DNA from 3 places in the Burkholderia sp. APQ4-4ca genome. Region 2 is predicted to be linked to each of the others. Evidence: predicted binding sites of a transcription regulator. Region 2 holds the regulator's gene; each other region holds the start of a gene.
What was found. Region 2 encodes FliA, which starts transcription of late flagellar genes. Its sites were predicted from a motif close to CTAAAGTTTNNNNNNNNNNNGCCGNTA; they were not measured.

Region 1: AC3IFE_RS17990 (DUF4088 family protein) is a predicted target of FliA. The motif match lies at 2,163-2,189, and genes of this name have one in related genera.
Region 3: fliS (flagellar export chaperone FliS) is a predicted target of FliA. The motif match lies at 1,268-1,294, and genes of this name have one in related genera.

Annotation. Positions count from the first base shown of each region.
Region 1 covers NZ_JBYQCG010000145.1:19,550-25,420, reverse strand. Annotated here, with positions in the region: gene norM (multidrug efflux MATE transporter NorM) at 1-88, opposite strand, end outside; gene AC3IFE_RS18000 (RNA-binding S4 domain-containing protein) at 257-475, opposite strand; gene AC3IFE_RS17995 (hypothetical protein) at 742-1,143, shown strand; gene AC3IFE_RS17990 (DUF4088 family protein) at 1,275-2,051, opposite strand; gene AC3IFE_RS17985 (AzlD domain-containing protein) at 2,211-2,549, opposite strand; gene AC3IFE_RS17980 (AzlC family ABC transporter permease) at 2,546-3,313, opposite strand; gene AC3IFE_RS17975 (AraC family ligand binding domain-containing protein) at 3,452-4,354, opposite strand; gene AC3IFE_RS17970 (CreA family protein) at 4,416-4,898, opposite strand; tRNA gene AC3IFE_RS17965 (tRNA-Asn) at 5,026-5,101, opposite strand; tRNA gene AC3IFE_RS17960 (tRNA-Asn) at 5,174-5,249, opposite strand; gene fdxA (ferredoxin FdxA) at 5,354-5,677, opposite strand.
Region 2 covers NZ_JBYQCG010000240.1:39,250-45,120, reverse strand. Annotated here, with positions in the region: partial or broken gene flhA (flagellar biosynthesis protein FlhA) at 1-899, shown strand, start outside; gene flhF (flagellar biosynthesis GTPase FlhF) at 896-2,668, shown strand; gene AC3IFE_RS31265 (nucleotide-binding protein) at 2,661-3,479, shown strand; gene AC3IFE_RS31260 (RNA polymerase sigma factor FliA) at 3,502-4,236, shown strand; S-adenosyl-L-homocysteine riboswitch at 4,348-4,463, shown strand; gene ahcY (adenosylhomocysteinase) at 4,496-5,871, shown strand, end outside.
Region 3 covers NZ_JBYQCG010000111.1:3,963-9,833, reverse strand. Annotated here, with positions in the region: gene fliK (flagellar hook-length control protein FliK) at 1-300, opposite strand, end outside; gene AC3IFE_RS13880 (flagellar protein FliT) at 428-760, opposite strand; gene fliS (flagellar export chaperone FliS) at 757-1,191, opposite strand; gene fliE (flagellar hook-basal body complex protein FliE) at 1,416-1,760, opposite strand; gene fliF (flagellar basal-body MS-ring/collar protein FliF) at 2,009-3,772, shown strand; gene fliG (flagellar motor switch protein FliG) at 3,762-4,757, shown strand; gene fliH (flagellar assembly protein FliH) at 4,750-5,433, shown strand; gene fliI (flagellar protein export ATPase FliI) at 5,466-5,871, shown strand, end outside.

The DNA.
Region 1 (5,871 bases), on a different contig from region 2:
GCGGGGCGGCAAGGCGCGCGGTATCGGCGGCGTGACTGGACAGGGACGGCGGCGCGGCGGCCGTCCGCGTGAGACCGGAATGCGACATGGAATGAGCGCTCGCGCGGGTGCGGGCCCGCGCTTTTGTCGTTATTTTGAGAGACGGCTAGCTTACGGCTTTATTCGTACCGTGTCGAACGCGTGCGCCGATGGCCATGTCGCGGGCAGGGGAACGGCCCAGGGGCCGGCGCAAGCCCGTTATCGGCGTGAACGCGCCTTAGGCCTCGCGTACCGCGATGCGCGTGTCGCCGAGCAGCACGACCTGGCCCGCGCGGATCTTGCAGGTCTTGCGCAGCTCGACCGCGCCGTCGACTTTCACGGCGCCGGACGCGACGATCAGCTTCGCGGTGCCGCCGCTGTCCGCGAGGCCGGTGATCTTGAGAAGGTTGTGCAGCTCGACGTATTCGCCGGTCAGCGTGAAATCCAGATTGGGCATGACGAGGAAGGGGCGCGACGCGCGGGAGGAAACGCTCCGCATCATACGGCACCGCGGGCCGGCACGCGAGCGCGGGCCGCCGCCGCACGTTGTAAAGGACTGTGAGCGATTCGTCAGCAAATGAAACGGTGGGTAACAGTCTGAGAGATTCGCGAACCGGCCGCGCGGGCCGCGGGTCTTCTGTCGTGCCTGTCGCGTGTTGCGGCGGGGAAGCGACGGACCGCATCGCCGCGGTCGGCGCTCACAACTTCTCGAGGAGAATTGCCATGTCCAAGATTCGTACGATGCTGATCGGTGCCGCGCTGACGGCGTTCGCCACGTCGGCCGCATTCGCCCAGACGGGCACGACGGCGCAAGGCGCGGCCGGTGCCGGCATGCAGGCGCAGACGCCGGCGGCAGGCGTCGGTGCGGGCGTGCAGGGTGGTGCCGGCGCGAACGCGTCGGGCAATGCGGCGGGCGGGGCGACCGATGCGGTCGGCGCGGCAGCCGATGGCGCGAAGGATACGACGTCGTCGGCCGTTCATTCGACCAAGAAGCACACGAAGCATGCGGCGAAGTCGGCCAAGAGCCATGCGGGCTCGGCCAAGAAGAAGGCCGACGACGCGACCGAAGGCGGCGCCTCGGTCGGCGCGCAGGGCGGTGCATCGGCGCAGGGCGCCACGCAGTAAGCGGTGCCCGGCGCTCGTCGCGACGCGCGTGTTCGGACGGCGTGTCGCGACGGGCGAACCTCTGGCGGCCCGGTTCGCTTCGCGCGAATCGGGCCGTTTTCATGAGGCGATACGTGCGGCCGGACGCGCGCTTACGGCCGGCGCTGGCCTTGCCCCTGCCCCTGGGCCGGCCGCACCGCAGCCGGCGTGAATACGCTGCGCAGCCACGCGGCGAGGCGCGCGAAGACGTCGTATGGTTCCTCGACGAAGATTTCCGGCTTCAACAGCCGCAGGTATTCCATGATCTGCTGCGCTTCCTGCTTCTGGAACGAGCCGTGCGCGAGCCCGAGGCGCAGCAGCCCGCGCAGTTCGCCGAGCTTGTCGCGCGCGGTGCTGCCGACGCTCATCTCGCACGCGAGCTTGGCCTCGTAGATCCGCTGCCGCAGCGATTCCGCGAGCCGCCACGCAGGCGTCTGCATCAGTTCCTCGAGCGTCTGGATGTCCTGCGCCGCGCCCTTGATCTGCGCGGCGAGCGGGTCGATCAGCGACGCGTCGCCCTGCGCTTCGGCGACGATCGCCTTCGCCCAGTCGCGGCATGCCTTCGCGAGTTCGTCGGGCGTCCATTCGGAGCGCGACGCGAAGCCGAAGCCGAATTCGCCGGCCTGCCGCATCAGGATCGCGACGACGTCCGGAAATTCCTTGTCGAGCGTGCGCTTGGCCCACGCATACTGGCCGCCCTGCAGCATTCGCTGCACGGCGTGCTCGGTGAGCGGCACCATGTTGTCGAGCAGCTTGGCGCGCAGGAAATCCTCGAACGACGGCGTCGCGAATTGCGGGTCGAGTTTCAGCGACACGCGCACGAACGCGTCGTAGTCCTTGCGCAGGGACTCGAGCGTGTCGTCCTTGAGGGAAAGGGTGATCTGGCCCATGAATCGTCTCGATGGCGCCCCGCGCAAGCCGGCGCCGGCACGGCGCACCGGAACGGGCGCAGCGTCGACTGACCGATGCGCGCCGGGGCCGGTGGCGGTCTTCCTCTTCTATATCGGCGCACCGGAAGGAAACTTGAGCGCGCGTAATGGAGCGGGCGCTCAGGCGGGCGGCCAATGCGGCAGGACGACCCCTTGCCACAGGAAGAACACCGCGAGGCCGGCCGCGATCGTCACGAGCGGGCGGCGGGTCGCGGCCGACACGAGCACGGCCGCGAGCGCGCCGACGAGCTGCGGATTGCGCCAGGTCAGCTCGGCCGTGCCGCCGTGCGGCGAGACGGTCATCGGCACGATGATCGCGGTCAGCACGGTGACCGGTACGAAGCCGAGCGCGGTCCGCACGAGCGGCGGGAACGTCAGCCGCTCGCCGAACAGGAACAGCGTCGAGCGGATCGCGTACGTGATGACGGCCATGCCGAGGATCAACAGCGCGTAGCTCACGAGGCGGCCTCCGGGCGGGAGCGGGCGCGCGTGCGATCGTGCCGCAGCGTGAGCACGACGCCGATCGCGACGCCGGCGGCGACGGCGCCGAGCAGCCCGAGCTTGTACGGCCAGCCCTGCCAGAAGTACGCGAGCGTGCCGGCCGTGGCCGCCGCCGCGAAGTAGCGCAGCGTGCCGAGCTGCGGGACGACGATCGCGATGAAGGTCGCCGCCATCGCGAAATCGAGGCCCAGCGACTGCAGGCCGGGGAACGCCGTGCCGAAGCCGATGCCCGCGAGCGTCCAGACCTGCCAGTTCAGGTACATCGCGAGCCCGGAGCCGAAAAAGTAGTGGGGGCCGATCGTGCCGGGCGGATGGTGCCGGTAGTGCCCGTAGGCGACCGCGAACACCTCGTCGGTCGTCAACGCGCCGAGCGTCGCGCGCCAGCGCAGCGGCAGGTGCGCGACATAGGGCGCGAGCGTCGCGCTGTACAGCAGATGGCGCAGGTTCACGATCAGCGTCGTGGCGAGCACGACGGCGAAACCCGCGCTGCCGGCGATCAGGCCGAGCGCGATGAACTGCGCGGAGCCTGCGAATACGGCGAGCGACATCAGCGCGCCGTGCCAGGCGGCGAGCGGGCCGCTGCCGACGAGCGTACCGAAAATCACGCCGAACGGCGCCGCGCCGATCATCATCGGAATCGTGTCGCGCGCGCCGTCGAGCCATTCGTTGAGCGGGCGGCGCGGGGACGATGCGGGTGTCTTGTTCAAGAAACGCTCCTCCATGCGCTGGAGGATAGCGGGCCGGTGGCCGGCCGGCTTGTATGTTCTTGCGCTCGCCGGCGCGAGGCCGCTGCCGGTGCCCGAGTGCCGGCCGGCGCGGATCGCCGTGCGGCGCGGCCGACGACGGCGGGAAGCCGTGCGTCAGCTTGCCTGCCAGCGCCCGGGCGGCACGCCGAACATCCGTTTGAAATGCCGCGTGAAGTGGCTCTGGTCGACGAAACCGCTGGCCGCCGCGACATCGGCGACCGGCACGCCCGCGCGCAACGGCGCCAGCGCGCGCTGCAGCCGCAACTGGTTGCGCCACGCATGCGGCGGCATGCCGGTCGTGCGCGTGAACAGGCGTGCGGCATGAAACGGCGACAGGCCGACCGCCTGCGCGACGTCGTCGAGCGTCACCGTGGACGTCAGATCGGCGGCGAGCCGCTCGCGCATCGCGTCGACGCGCGGTTCGTCGGCCGCGAGCCGCGCCGGCTGCGGCCGCACGTCGGCATGGCGCGCGATCAGCGTCGACAGCGCATCGAGCATCGCGGTTTCGGCGGCGAGCGGATCGTAGAGGCGCGGCGCGTCGGTAGCTGGAGCGCCGGCCGCCGGATCGCCGGCCGCATGCGACGACAGCGCGCGCTCGCTGCCGGCTTCCAGCATCCGGTGCGCGCGCGTGAGCCGGGCCGCGAGATCGGCGTCGCGGATCACGTCGGGGGCAAACCAAGGCGCAGCCTGCGGACGGCCCGCGATGGCGCTCGCAAGTTCGCGGATGAATTCGACCGGCATGTAGCTGACGCGATAGCACCAGCCCTCGTCGGCGGCACGCGACCCCGTATGCACTTCGCCCGGATTGATCACGGGCACGGTGCCCGTTTCGGCGACATGGCCGGTGCCGCGATAGGTGAAGCGTTCCGCGCCTTCGAGAATCACGGGGATCGTGTACGCATCGTGCCAGTGGGGCGCGAACGCGTGATCGCGATAGGTGGCCGTGAGCAGATCCGCGTCCGGCACGAGCGGCGTGCGCCAGTAGCGTGCGGAATCGGGAAGGCGGGTGGCGGACATGATCGGGCGCGGGAGCGGTCGAACCGACAGTGTATCGCTCGCGCGCCCGTCGGATGCGGGCTTACTTGACCGGAATCGTCGTGCCGGCCGGCATCGGCACCGCGGTGACGGCGTTCTTCGGGCTGCCGCTGACGATACGGTCGCTGTAGGTCAGGTAGACGATCGTATTGCGTTTCTTGTCGACCACGCGCACGACGTGCAGCGTCTTGAAGATGAACGACATGCGTTCGCTGAATACGTCGGCCTGCTGCTTGAGCGGTTCCTTGAAGCTGATCGGGCCGACCTGCCGGCAGGCGATCGACGCTTCGCTCGGATCCTCGGCGACGCCGAGCGTGCCCTTGATCCCGCCGGTGCGCGCGCGCGACACGTAGCAGGTCACGCCGTTCACGACCGGATCGTCATAGGCCTCGACGACCACGCGATCGGAACCCGTGACGCGGAAATGGGTGTTGACGCTGCCGACTTCCTCCGCGTGCGCGAGCGGTGCGGCGGCGGCGGAGAGCAGGAGGGCGGCGGGGGCGAAACGCAGGAGGCGATGCTTCATCGACGGAACCGAGTGCGGATGCGGGACAGAGACTCTAGCATGCGCATGACCGGGCCACGAGAAGCCGGAAGATGGAACGGCGGCCGGAAAAACAAAAGGCCCGTCGAATGACGGGCCTTTCGCTGTTTGGCTCCCCGACCTGGGCTCGAACCAGGGACCTACGGATTAACAGTCCGGCGCTCTACCGACTGAGCTATCGGGGAATAAATCGGTACATCTGCGTGTTGTGTCGTCCAACAAAAAACCCGTCCACTTTCAACGGGCCTTTGTGTTTTTGGCTCCCCGACCTGGGCTCGAACCAGGGACCTACGGATTAACAGTCCGGCGCTCTACCGACTGAGCTATCGGGGAACAAACAACAACAGCAGAGAAACGAGATTGTATGGAGTGTTCGCTAACCTGTCAACACTTCAAAGCCGCGCCGCACGAAATTTTTTGCAGTCGCCGCCGTGTGATCAGCGCTCGAGCAGGTGCAGCTTGTCCTGCACGTCCTTCCACTCGTCCGCGTCGGCCGGCGCCGGCTTGGTCTTCGTGATCGACGGCCAGTTCTTCGCCAGCTCCGCGTTCAGCTCGGTGAACTGCTGCTGGTCGCCCGGAACGTCTTCTTCGGCATAGATCGCATTGGTCGGGCATTCGGCGACGCACACGGCGCAGTCGATGCACTCGTCCGGATCGATGGCGAGAAAGTTGGGACCTTCACGGAAGCAATCCACCGGGCACACATCCACGCAATCCGTGTATTTGCACTTGATGCAGCCTTCGGTCACAACGTGAGTCATCAAAACGCTCCTGCTTGGCGGTATATATGGGGTGGCGTTTGCGCCAAAAGCGGCATTGTAACTGAAGCGCCAAAACCGCATGACGAGCTCGGCTATCCGGCTTATATCGTTTCGTGATTAGTTTATGGGATGCGCGACACGCGTACCCGCACGCCACGCACGGGCGCGACGCGGCGGCGCGGTTTCACGATGGT
Region 2 (5,871 bases):
AGGAAATCGGCTTCCTGCCGCCGGTGATCCATATCCGCGACAACCTCGAACTGCGGCCGAACGCGTACCGGATCGCGCTGAAGGGCGTCGAGATCGGCTTCGGCGAAGTGTTCCCGGGCCAGTGGCTCGCGATCAACCCGGGCCAGGTGACGGCCGCGCTGCCGGGCGCCGTCACGCAGGATCCCGCGTTCGGGCTGCCGGCCGTGTGGATCGACGTCGCGCTGCGCGAGCAGGCGCAGGTGTACGGCTACACGGTGGTCGACGCGAGCACGGTGGTCGCGACGCACCTGAACCATCTCGTCGTCCAGCACGCGGCCGAGCTGCTCGGCCGCCAGGAAGTGCAGGCGCTCGTCGAGCGCACCGGCAAGGACGCGCCGTCGCTCGTCGAGGACCTGGTGCCGAAGACGATCTCGCTCACCACGCTGCAGAAGGTGCTGCAGAACCTGCTCGAGGAAGGCGTGCCGATCCGCGACATGCGCACGATCCTCGAGGCCGTGTCCGAGCATGCGGGCCGCGGCGACGCATTCGAGATCACGGCGGCGGTGCGGCTCTCGCTCGGCCGCGCGATCACGCAGCAGTGGTATCCGGGCAACGGCGAAATGCAGGTGATGGGCCTCGACGCGAATCTGGAGCGCGTGCTGTCGCAGGCGCTCGCCACCGGCGCGAATCCGGGCCTCGAACCCGGCCTCGCGCACAACCTTCTGACCGGCACGCAGCAAGCGATGCTGCGTCAACAGAATCTCGGGCTGCCGCCCGTGCTGCTGGTGCAGCACGCGCTGCGCGCGATGCTCGCGCGTTTCCTGCGCCGCAGCCTGCCGCAACTGAAAGTGCTGTCGTACGCCGAAGTGCCGGACACACGCACGATCAAAGTCGTTAACGTCATCGGGGGTTCCGCTTGAACATTCGCAAATTCACCGGCGCAACGAGCCGCGACGCACTTCGTCTCGTGCGCGAGGCGCTCGGCGCCGACGCGGTCGTGCTGTCGAACCGCACGCTCGATGACGGCAGCGTCGAAATCGTTGCACTCGCCGATTCGGATCTCGCCGCGGTGGCGCCGCCGGCCGCGCGTCCGCGCCTCGCCACGTCGCGCGCGCCGGAATCCGTGCCGGCCGCCGCCGTGCCGGGCATCGTGTCGCGCCCGGGCATCGCTCCGCGCCCGGCCGTCAATCCGTATGCGGCGGGCGAAGGCGGGCTGCCGGACGTGTTCTCGTCCGTGTTCGGCGCGAGCGCCGACATGCAAGACGCGGATGCGCACGCGGCGCCGATCGATGCGGACGCGCCCGCGGCGGCAGCGCCGTCGAGCGCCGCATCCGCCGCGGCAGGCATGCCGGCCGCCGGATCGTCCGCGCCTGCTTCCGAACCCGCACCGTGGCTCGTCGAGCACGCGAAGCGCCTGACGCAGCAGCGCGACGCGCTGATTGCCCGTGCGCAGGCGTCTGCCGAGCCGCAGGCGAGCGCGCCCGCGCCGCAAGCCGCCGCCCGCGCGACGCCGCCCGACTGGGCGCGCGACATCGTGCGCGACGCCGAACGCCGGTCGCCGGCCGCCGGAGCGTCGGCCTCTGCGAAGCGCGCAGCCGACACGGGCGCCGCATACGGCGCCAGGGCGACGGAACGCACGCACCTGTCCGCCGACACGGCCGCCGTGGTGGCCGATGCGGTGAAGTCGCGCATCGAGCGGATCGTCAACGACACGGTGATGCAGGAGCTGGGCGAGCTGCGCGGAATGATGGAAGAGCAGTTCGACAGCCTGATGTGGCACGACCGCCAGCGTCGCGGCCCCGTCCACGGCGCGCTGACGAAGCACCTGTTCGCGGCCGGCTTCTCCGCGCAGCTCGTGCGGATGCTGGTCGACAACCTGCCGGCCGGCGACGGCGCGCAGACCTTCGAGCAGGCCGCCGAATGGGCGCAGTCGGTGCTCGCGTCGAACCTGCCGGTGCTGGACAGCGAGGACGCGCTGATGGAGCGCGGCGGCGTGTTCGCCCTGATGGGCCCGACGGGCGTCGGCAAGACGACCACCACCGCGAAGCTGGCCGCGCGCTGCGTGATGCGCTTCGGCGCGAGCAAGGTCGCGCTGCTGACCACCGACAGCTACCGGATCGGCGGCCACGAGCAACTGCGCATCTTCGGCAAGATCCTCGGCGTGCCGGTTCACGCGGTGAAGGATGCGGGCGACCTCGCGCTCGCGCTGTCCGAGCTGCGCAACAAGCACATCGTGCTGATCGACACGATCGGCATGAGCCAGCGCGACCGCGCGGTGTCCGACCAGATCGCGATGCTGCACGGCGCGAACGCGCCCGTGCAGCGCCTGCTGCTGCTCAACGCGACGAGCCACGGCGACACGCTGAACGAAGTCGTGCAGGCGTACCGCAGCGCGGGCGAGCATCCGGACCTGGCCGGCTGCATCCTCACGAAGCTCGACGAGGCGACTCACCTCGGCGGCGTGCTCGACACGGTGATTCGCTACAAGCTGCCGGTCCACTACGTGTCGACCGGCCAGAAGGTGCCGGAGAACCTGTACGTCGCATCGACCAAATTCCTGCTGAAGAGCGCGTTCTGTGTACCGCGCGACGGCTCGCCCTTCGTGCCGCAAGACGAGGACATGCCGACGCTGCTTTCCGCACTGACCGCACGTTCCACCGCCGAGCTGCACGAGGTGCGATTTGGATAAACGGATCATCGATCAGGCCGAAGGGCTGCGGCGCCTGCTGGCCGGGCGCGCGTCGCGCATCGTCGCGGTGACGGGCGGGCCCGCGGGCGTCGGCTGCACGTCCACCGTCGTGAACCTCGCGGCGGCGCTCGCGTCGCTCGGCAAGGACGTGCTCGTCGTCGACGAGCGCGCCGACGTGCATTCGGCCAGCGCGACGCTCGCCGGCGCGTGGCTGCGCGACGGCGAACGCACGCGGGTGGCGGCCGGCTTCGGCCTGTGCGGCGCCGCGCGGCTCGCGCGCGCCGGCTACGGCGACGCGCAACTGAGCGACTTCATCGACGGCCCGGCCGACATCGTCCTCGTCGACGCGCAGCTCGGAGCCGACGGATCGTTGTCGGCGCTCGCGCGCGAAGCGCACGACGTGCTGATCGTCACGCGGGTCGCCGCGCAGGCGATCACCGAGGCGTATGCGTGCATGAAGCGGCTGCATTTCGCGCACGCGTTCGCGCAGTTCCGCGTGCTGACCAATCAGGTCGCCAGCCACGCGGACGCGAAGACGGCCTTCGACAACCTCGCGGGCGTCGCGAGCCGCTACCTGACCGTGTCGATCGCCGACGCGGGCTGCGTGAGCGCCGATCCGCTCGTCGAGCACGCCCGCGAACTGATGCATGCGGTGGTCGACGCGTTTCCGTCGTCGGCTGCCGCGCGCGACTACCGGCAGATTGCCGCCGACCTGTTGTACTGGCCGATGCGCCCGGGTTCGGGCGCGGGCCGCGCGGTCCATGCCGGCGGCAAGCCGTCGTATGAGGCGGGCGCGGCACACGCCGCGTGAGCGCCACCCGAAGGAGGGAGCCATGATGTACAACGCTCAAGGAAAGATGTCCCAGGCCGACGTGCTCGCGCAATATGCGCCGCTCGTGCGCCGCCTTGGACTGCAGCTCGTCGCGAAGATGCCGGCGAGCGTCGATCTCGACGATCTGATCCAGGCCGGCATGATCGGCCTGATGGACGCGGCCGGCCGCTACAAGGAAGACCAGGGCGCGCAGTTCGAGACCTACGCGACGCAGCGGATCCGCGGCGCGATGCTCGACGAGCTGCGCAGCAACGACTGGCTGCCGCGCAGCCTGCGCAAGACGTCGCGCGAGGTCGAGCACGCGGTGCACCAGGTCGAGCAGCACCTCGGCCGCTCGGCGACCGAGACCGAGATCGCGCAGCACCTGAACATGCCGCTCGACGAATACCAGGGGATGCTGCAGGATCTGCACGGCAGCCAGCTCATCTACTACGAGGATTTCGATCGCGCGGCCGACGACGAGCCGTTCCTCGACCGTTATCGCGTCGATCATGCCGATCCGTTGTCGGCGCTGCTCGACGAGCACCTGCGCGAGGCGCTCGTGGAGGCGATCGAGCGGCTGCCGGAGCGCGAGAAGCTGCTGATGTCGCTGTACTACGAACGGGGCCTGAATCTGCGCGAAATCGGCGCGGTGCTCGAGGTGAGCGAATCGCGCGTGTGCCAGTTGCACAGCCAGGCCGTCGCGCGCCTGCGCGCGCGGCTGCGCGAACAGGCGTGGGTCGGCGCCGAGTCCTGACCCCGGCGTCCTGCCCCGTTGGCCACGGCCGCGCGCGCCGCGCCGCGCGCGTCTCGTGCCTACGCATCGTCCTTGCGCATTTCGCGCGCCGATTTGCTACAATCCCCTCCGTTTTCCGAGGAGCGTTGCGACGGGCCATCAGTGTCCGCCAGGCTCGGAGAGCTTCACCAAGCAGCCGTGCGGCGATTTTCCCGCCGGCCCCGCTTCCTGAACGGCGCTCACGTCACCAATCTAGAAACTTTTTAGAAAGGAGGGCGTGATGAACGCCATTATCGATTCCAAGGCTTCCCACGATTACGTCGTCGCCGACATGGCGCTGGCCGGCTGGGGCCGCAAGGAACTCAACATCGCCGAGACCGAAATGCCGGGCCTCGTGCAGATCCGCGACGAATACAAGGCGCAGCAGCCGCTGAAGGGCGCGCGCATTGCCGGTTCGCTGCACATGACGATCCAGACGGGCGTGCTGATCGAGACGCTGAAGGCGCTCGGCGCGGACGTGCGCTGGGCATCGTGCAACATCTTCTCGACGCAGGATCACGCGGCGGCCGCGATCGTCGAAGCCGGCACGCCGGTGTTCGCGTTCAAGGGCGAGTCGCTCGACGAATACTGGGAGTTCTCGCACCGCATCTTCGAATGGCCGAACGGCGAATTCGCGAACATGATCCTGGACGACGGCGGCGACGCCACGCTGCTGCTGATCCTCGGCGCGAAGGCCGAGAAGGACCGTTCGGTGATCGCGAAGCCGACCAACGAGGAAGAAGTCGCGCTGTACAAGTCGATCGCGGCGCACCTCGACGTCGACGCGAACTGGTACTCGAAGCGCCTCGCGCACATCAAGGGCGTGACCGAGGAAACCACGACCGGCGTGCACCGCCTGTACCAGATGGAAAAGGACGGCCGCCTGCCGTTCCCGGCGTTCAACGTGAACGATTCCGTCACGAAGTCGAAGTTCGACAACCTGTACGGCTGCCGCGAATCGCTCGTCGACGGCATCAAGCGCGCGACCGACGTGATGATCGCGGGCAAGGTCGCGGTCGTCGCGGGCTACGGCGACGTGGGCAAGGGCTGCGCGCAGTCGCTGCGCGGGCTGGGCGCGACCGTGTGGGTCACCGAAATCGATCCGATCTGCGCGCTGCAGGCGGCGATGGAAGGCTACCGCGTCGTGACGATGGAATACGCGGCGGACAAGGCCGACATCTTCGTGACGGCGACCGGCAACTACCACGTGATCAACCACGATCACATGAAGGCGATGCGCCACAACGCGATCGTCTGCAACATCGGCCACTTCGACTCGGAAATCGACGTCGCGTCGACGCGCCAGTACCAGTGGGAAAACATCAAGCCGCAGGTCGACCACATCATCTTCCCGGACGGCAAGCGCGTGATCCTGCTGGCCGAAGGCCGCCTCGTGAACCTCGGCTGCGCGACCGGCCACCCGTCGTTCGTGATGTCGAACTCGTTCGCGAACCAGACGCTCGCGCAGATCGAGCTGTTCGTGCGCGGCAACGAGTACGAGAACAAGGTGTACGTGCTGCCGAAGCATCTCGATGAAAAGGTCGCGCGCCTGCACCTTGCGCGCATCGGCGCGAACCTGTCGGTGCTGTCGGACGAGCAGGCGTCGTACATCGGCGT
Region 3 (5,871 bases), on a different contig from region 2:
GGTGAGCAGCACGGCGGGATCGGCGAGCAGCGGGAGCCGGCCGACGATCGCCGGCGTCGCGTCGCCGCCCGAGCGCGAGATCGCGTCGAGCACGCGTCCGACATCGGACAGCGCGGTCTGCGTGGAAGCCAGGGGTGCGGCGGGCGGGCTGCCGGCCGGCGGCGGGGACGACGCGCCGGTGCCCGGCGTGCCGACCTGCGCGGTCGCGCCGCCGCCGGCGGGCGCCGCCACGGTGCCGGTCAGCAGGCTGTCGAGGCGGCTCGCCAGCAGCGCGGCCGCAACGGAGTCGATACCGGTCATGATCGGGGCCTGCTCAGCTCAGCCAACGGGTTGCGAATTCGTGCGCGGCACGCCGGTGCCGCGCACGGGAACAGCGCGCGCCGCGTGCGGCGCCGGGTGCCTCGCGCCGGTTTCCCGGCGAACGGCCCTACCCGCGCGCGCGATAGAGATCGGTCAATACCTGGGTCGAGCGCCGCGCCTCGAACAGCGCGGACAGCCGCGCGACGTCCGGGCTCGCGAGATCGCGGATCGCGGCGTCGTCGGCCAGGATGCGGCGGATCAGGTCGAGCTTGCGGCCGAGATCCGATTCGTCGAGCACGACGCCCGGATCGGCCTGCTTCAACCCGTCGACGAGTTGCATGAATTCGGCCTGCAACTCCGGCAACGCGTTCCAGTCGGCGCCGCGCGCGGCGCACAGCATCCGGCCCGACACGGCGGCGAGCGCCTCGTAACGCTCGAAGTATTCGGCCTTGTGATTCATCGTGTTGCTTCCGCTACCTGTTGCGCGGCCATCCGCGCGACTTCCGGGGCGATGCCCGTCCATGCTTCCTCGAGCGTCGCGAGCAAGCCGTCGACCTCGACCAGCATCGCGTCGCTCGCCTGCGCGTTCGCTTCCAGCAGCCGCCGGCCGATATACGCATACAACGCATTGAGCCGTTCGGCGATCTCGCCACCCGCGTCGCGGTTCAGCGACGCCTGCAGGCCGCTCTCGACGATCCGGATCGCCTTGCCGATCGCTTCGCCGCGCCCGGCGACGTTGTCCTGCTGCAAATGCATGCGCGCCAGCGCGATCGCCTGCCGCGCGCCCTGGTACAGCATCGCGATCAGCCGGTGCGGGGAGGCGCCCATCACCCCGGTCTCGACGCCGACACGCGCATACGCATTGGCTCCAGCGTGTCCTGGGGAAAACATGCGCTTCTCCTTGTTATTTGCCTTGGCTAGTCGGGAGCCGCCGCCGTGCGTCGCACGGTGCGGCTTTCACCGGAGTTATCGGAAGGGATTTGGAAAGCTTTAGGTGCGCGGGCGCCGCGCCGGCGTCCGATGCCGGTTCGCCGGCCCCGTCGTGCAAGCCTGGAACCGTCTCTGGATGCCCGTCGCCGTTAGCCGCCCCCGGATGCCCGTCGCCGGATGGCCGCTCAAACCGACATCTGCATGATGTCGTTGTAAGCGCTCACTAGCTTGTTGCGGACCTGGAGCCCGAACTGGAAGCCGATGTTGGCTTTCTGCATGTCGACCATCACGTCGTTCAGCGAGATGTTCGGCGCGCCGACCTCGAACGCCTTCGCCTCGCCCAGCGCGTGCTGCTGGTCGCCGCTGATCTTGTCGAGCGACGCCTTCATCGCGCTCGCGAACGTGCCGGCCGTCGCCGCGCCCGAGCCGGCCAGCGCCGCCGTCGGGCTCGCGACGCCGCCGGACGCCTGCGCGGCCATCGACTGCATCTGTTGCAACACCGAACCGATTCCGCTGACGTTCGCAGTCATGCTGTCCCCAGACATAGAGAAGAGACCCGGACGCACCGGGCGACCCGCCGGCGCCGCACCACGCGCACCATGCCGGATCGCGAAAAAGGATAGCAGCGCGGCGCGCGTCAAAGCCGCGAAAGTACGGGGGAAACCCCGCTCTTTTCGGTCGATCGGAGTGCGCCGCGGGTCACGATAATCGCATCGTGTCATTGTCCGCCCGCTCGTCCGAGCGAGCTCAGTCGTCCCGCTCCGGAGAAACTCGACGCATGGATTCGCAGGCCAACTCGCTGATCAACCCAGACGCCCGCGCGGGCCTCAGCCCGGCGCCAGGCGCCGCCGCGGCCGCCGCGTTGCCGGGCGCGGGCGGCGCAGGCGCGGACTTCGGGCTGGGCGGCTTCGCCGAACGCATTCCCGGCATCTCGCGGATGAAGGGCAACCCCAAGCTGCCGTTCGTGATCGCCGTCGCGTTCGCGATCGCCGCGATCACCGCGCTCGTGCTGTGGAGCCGGGCGCCCGACTACCGCGTGCTGTACAGCAACCTGTCGGACCGCGACGGCGGCGCGATCATCGCCGCGCTCCAGCAGGCAAACGTTCCCTACAAGTTCGCCGATGCCGGCGGCGCGATCCTCGTGCCGTCGAACCAGGTGCACGAAACGCGCCTGAAGCTCGCCGCGATGGGGCTGCCGAAGGGCGGCTCGGTCGGCTTCGAGCTGATGGACAACCAGAAATTCGGCATCAGCCAGTTCGCCGAGCAGATCAACTACCAGCGCGCGCTCGAAGGCGAACTGCAGCGCACCATCGAATCGATCAACGCCGTGCGCAGCGCGCGCGTGCATCTCGCGATCCCGAAGCCGTCGGTGTTCGTGCGCGACAAGGAAGCGCCGAGCGCGTCGGTGTTCGTCGACCTCTACCCGGGCCGCGTGCTCGACGAGGGCCAGGTGCAGGCGATCACGCGGATGGTGTCGTCCGGCGTGCCCGACATGCCGGCCAAGAACGTGACGATCGTCGACCAGGACGGCAACCTGCTGACCCAGACCGCATCCGCGTCCGGCCTCGACGCGAGCCAGCTCAAGTACGTGCAGCAGGTCGAGCACAACACGCAGAAGCGCATCGACGCGATCCTCGCGCCGATCTTCGGCGCCGGCAACGCACGCTCGCAGGTCAGCGCGGATCTCGATTTCTCGAAGATCGAGCAGACGTCGGAAAGCTACGGCCCGAACGGCAATCCGCAGCAATCCGCGATCCGCAGCCAGCAGACCAGCAGCTCGACCGAACTCGCGCAGGGCGGCGCGTCGGGCGTGCCGGGCGCGCTGTCGAACACGCCGCCGCAGCCCGCTTCCGCGCCGATCGTCGCCGGCAACGGCCAGAACGCGCCGCAGACCACGCCGGTCAGCGACCGCAAGGACCAGACGACCAACTACGAGCTCGACAAGACGATCCGCCATACCGAACAGCCGATGGGCAGCGTGAAGCGGCTGTCGGTCGCGGTCGTCGTCAACTACCAGCCGGTCGCCGACGCGAAGGGCCACGTGACGATGCAGCCGCTGCCGCCCGCGAAGCTCGCGCAGGTCGAACAGCTCGTGAAGGATGCGATGGGCTACGACGCGAAGCGCGGCGACTCGGTCAACGTCGTGAACAGCGCGTTCTCGACCGTGAGCGACCCGTACGCCGACCTGCCGTGGTGGCGCCAGCCAGACATGATCGCGATGGCGAAGGAAGCCGCGAAGTGGCTCGGCATCGCGGCGGCCGCGGCGGCGCTCTACTTCATGTTCGTGCGCCCGGCGATGCGCCGCGCGTTCCCGCCGCCCGAGCCGGCCGCGCCGGCGCTCGCGGCGCCGGAAGACACGGTGGCGCTCGACGGCCTGCCCGCGCTGGAGAAGGCCGCCGACGAACCCGATCCGCTGCTGCTCGGCTTCGAAAACGAGAAGAACCGCTACGAACGCAACCTTGACTACGCGCGCACGATCGCCCGCCAGGATCCGAAGATCGTCGCCACCGTCGTGAAGAACTGGGTGTCCGATGAACGCTGAAGGCTTGACCAAGAGCGCGCTGCTGCTGATGTCGATCGGCGAGGAAGAAGCCGCGCAGGTATTCAAGTTCCTCGCGCCGCGCGAGGTCCAGAAGATCGGCGTGGCGATGGCCGCGCTGAAGAACGTCACGCGCGAGCAGGTCGAGGACGTGCTGCAGGAGTTCGTGAAGGAAGCCGAGCAGCACACCGCGCTGTCGCTCGATTCGAACGAGTACATCCGCTCGGTGCTGACGAAGGCGCTCGGCGAGGACAAGGCCGGCGTGCTGATCGACCGCATCCTGCAGGGCAGCGACACGAGCGGCATCGAGGGCCTCAAGTGGATGGATTCGGCCGCGGTGGCCGAACTGATCAAGAACGAGCATCCGCAGATCATCGCGACGATCCTCGTGCACCTCGACCGCGACCAGGCGTCCGAAATCGCGTCGTGCTTCACCGAACGGCTGCGTAACGACGTGCTGCTGCGGATCGCGACGCTCGACGGCATCCAGCCGGCCGCGCTGCGCGAGCTCGACGACGTGCTGACGGGCCTGCTGTCCGGCAGCGACAACCTGAAGCGCAGCCCGATGGGCGGCATCCGCACCGCGGCCGAGATCCTGAACTTCATGACGAGCGTGCACGAGGAAGGCGTGCTCGAAAGCGTGCGCCAGTACGACGCCGATCTCGCGCAGAAGATCATCGACCAGATGTTCGTGTTCGAGAACCTGCTCGACCTCGAGGATCGCGCGATCCAGATGATCCTCAAGGAAGTCGAGTCGGAAACGCTGATCATCGCGCTGAAGGGCGCGCCGCCCGCGCTGCGCCAGAAGTTCCTCGCGAACATGTCGCAACGCGCGGCCGAACTGCTCGCCGAGGATCTCGACGCGCGCGGCCCGGTACGCGTGTCCGACGTCGAGACGCAGCAGCGCCGCATCCTGCAGATCGTGCGCAACCTGGCCGAGAGCGGCGCGATCGCGATCGGCGGCAAGGCGGAAGACGCGTATGTCTGATTCGGCGAGCGATCGCGTGGGCACCCTCACCGCTTACCAGCGGTGGGAGATGGCGTCGTTCGACCCGCCGCCGCCCCCGCCGCCGCCCGACGACGCGGCCGCCGCCGCCGCCGCGCTCGCCGAGGAACTGCAGCGCGTGCGCGACGCCGCGCACGCCGAAGGCCATGCGGCCGGCCACGTCGAAGGCCAGGCGCTCGGCTACCAGGCCGGTTTCGAGCAGGGCCGCGCCCAGGGTTTCGAGGCCGGCCAGGCCGACGCACGCGAACAGGCCGCGCAGCTCGCGACGCTCGCCGCGTCGTTCCGCGAAGCCGTGTCGGCGGTCGAACACGATGTCGCGTCCGACCTCGCGCAGCTCGCGCTCGACATCGCGCAACAGGTCGTGCGCCAGCACGTGAAGCACGACCCGGCTGCGCTGGTCGCCGCCGTGCGCGACGTGCTCGCGGCCGAACCCGCGCTGTCCGGCGCGCCGCATCTCGCGGTGAATCCGGCCGATCTGCCCGTCGTCGAAGCGTATCTGCAGGACGACCTCGACACGCTCGGCTGGAACGTGCGTACCGACGCGTCGATCGAGCGCGGCGGCTGCCGCGCGCACGCCGCGACCGGCGAGGTCGACGCGACGCTGCCCACGCGCTGGCAGCGCGTCGCCGCCGCGATCGGCAAGGTGAGCACGTGGTGACGCGCTCGCCCGACGCGCTCGCGCACGACGGCATGACGCCGCTCGAACGCGAGCTCGCGCTCGCGTCGTTCGGGCCGGCGGCCGCGTCCGATGCCGCGGATGGCGCCACGCCGCGTGGGGCAGCCTCGGCCGCCGCCGCCCCGCGTGCGCCGCACAACCCGCATCTCGCCCACTGGCGCACGCACCTGAACGGGCTCGCCGCGCGCAGCCACCACGCACTGCCGCTGCGGCCGTGCGGGCGCCTCACGCGCGCGGCCGGCCTCGTGCTCGAGGCGATCGGGCTGCGCCTGTCGGTCGGCGCCGAATGCACGATCGAACTGCCGCCCGGCAGCACGCTGACGCACGCGGAAGCCGAAGTCGTCGGCTTCGCCGGCGACCGCCTGTTCCTGATGCCGACCACCGACGTCGCCGGCGTGCTGCCCGGCGCACGCGTGTGGC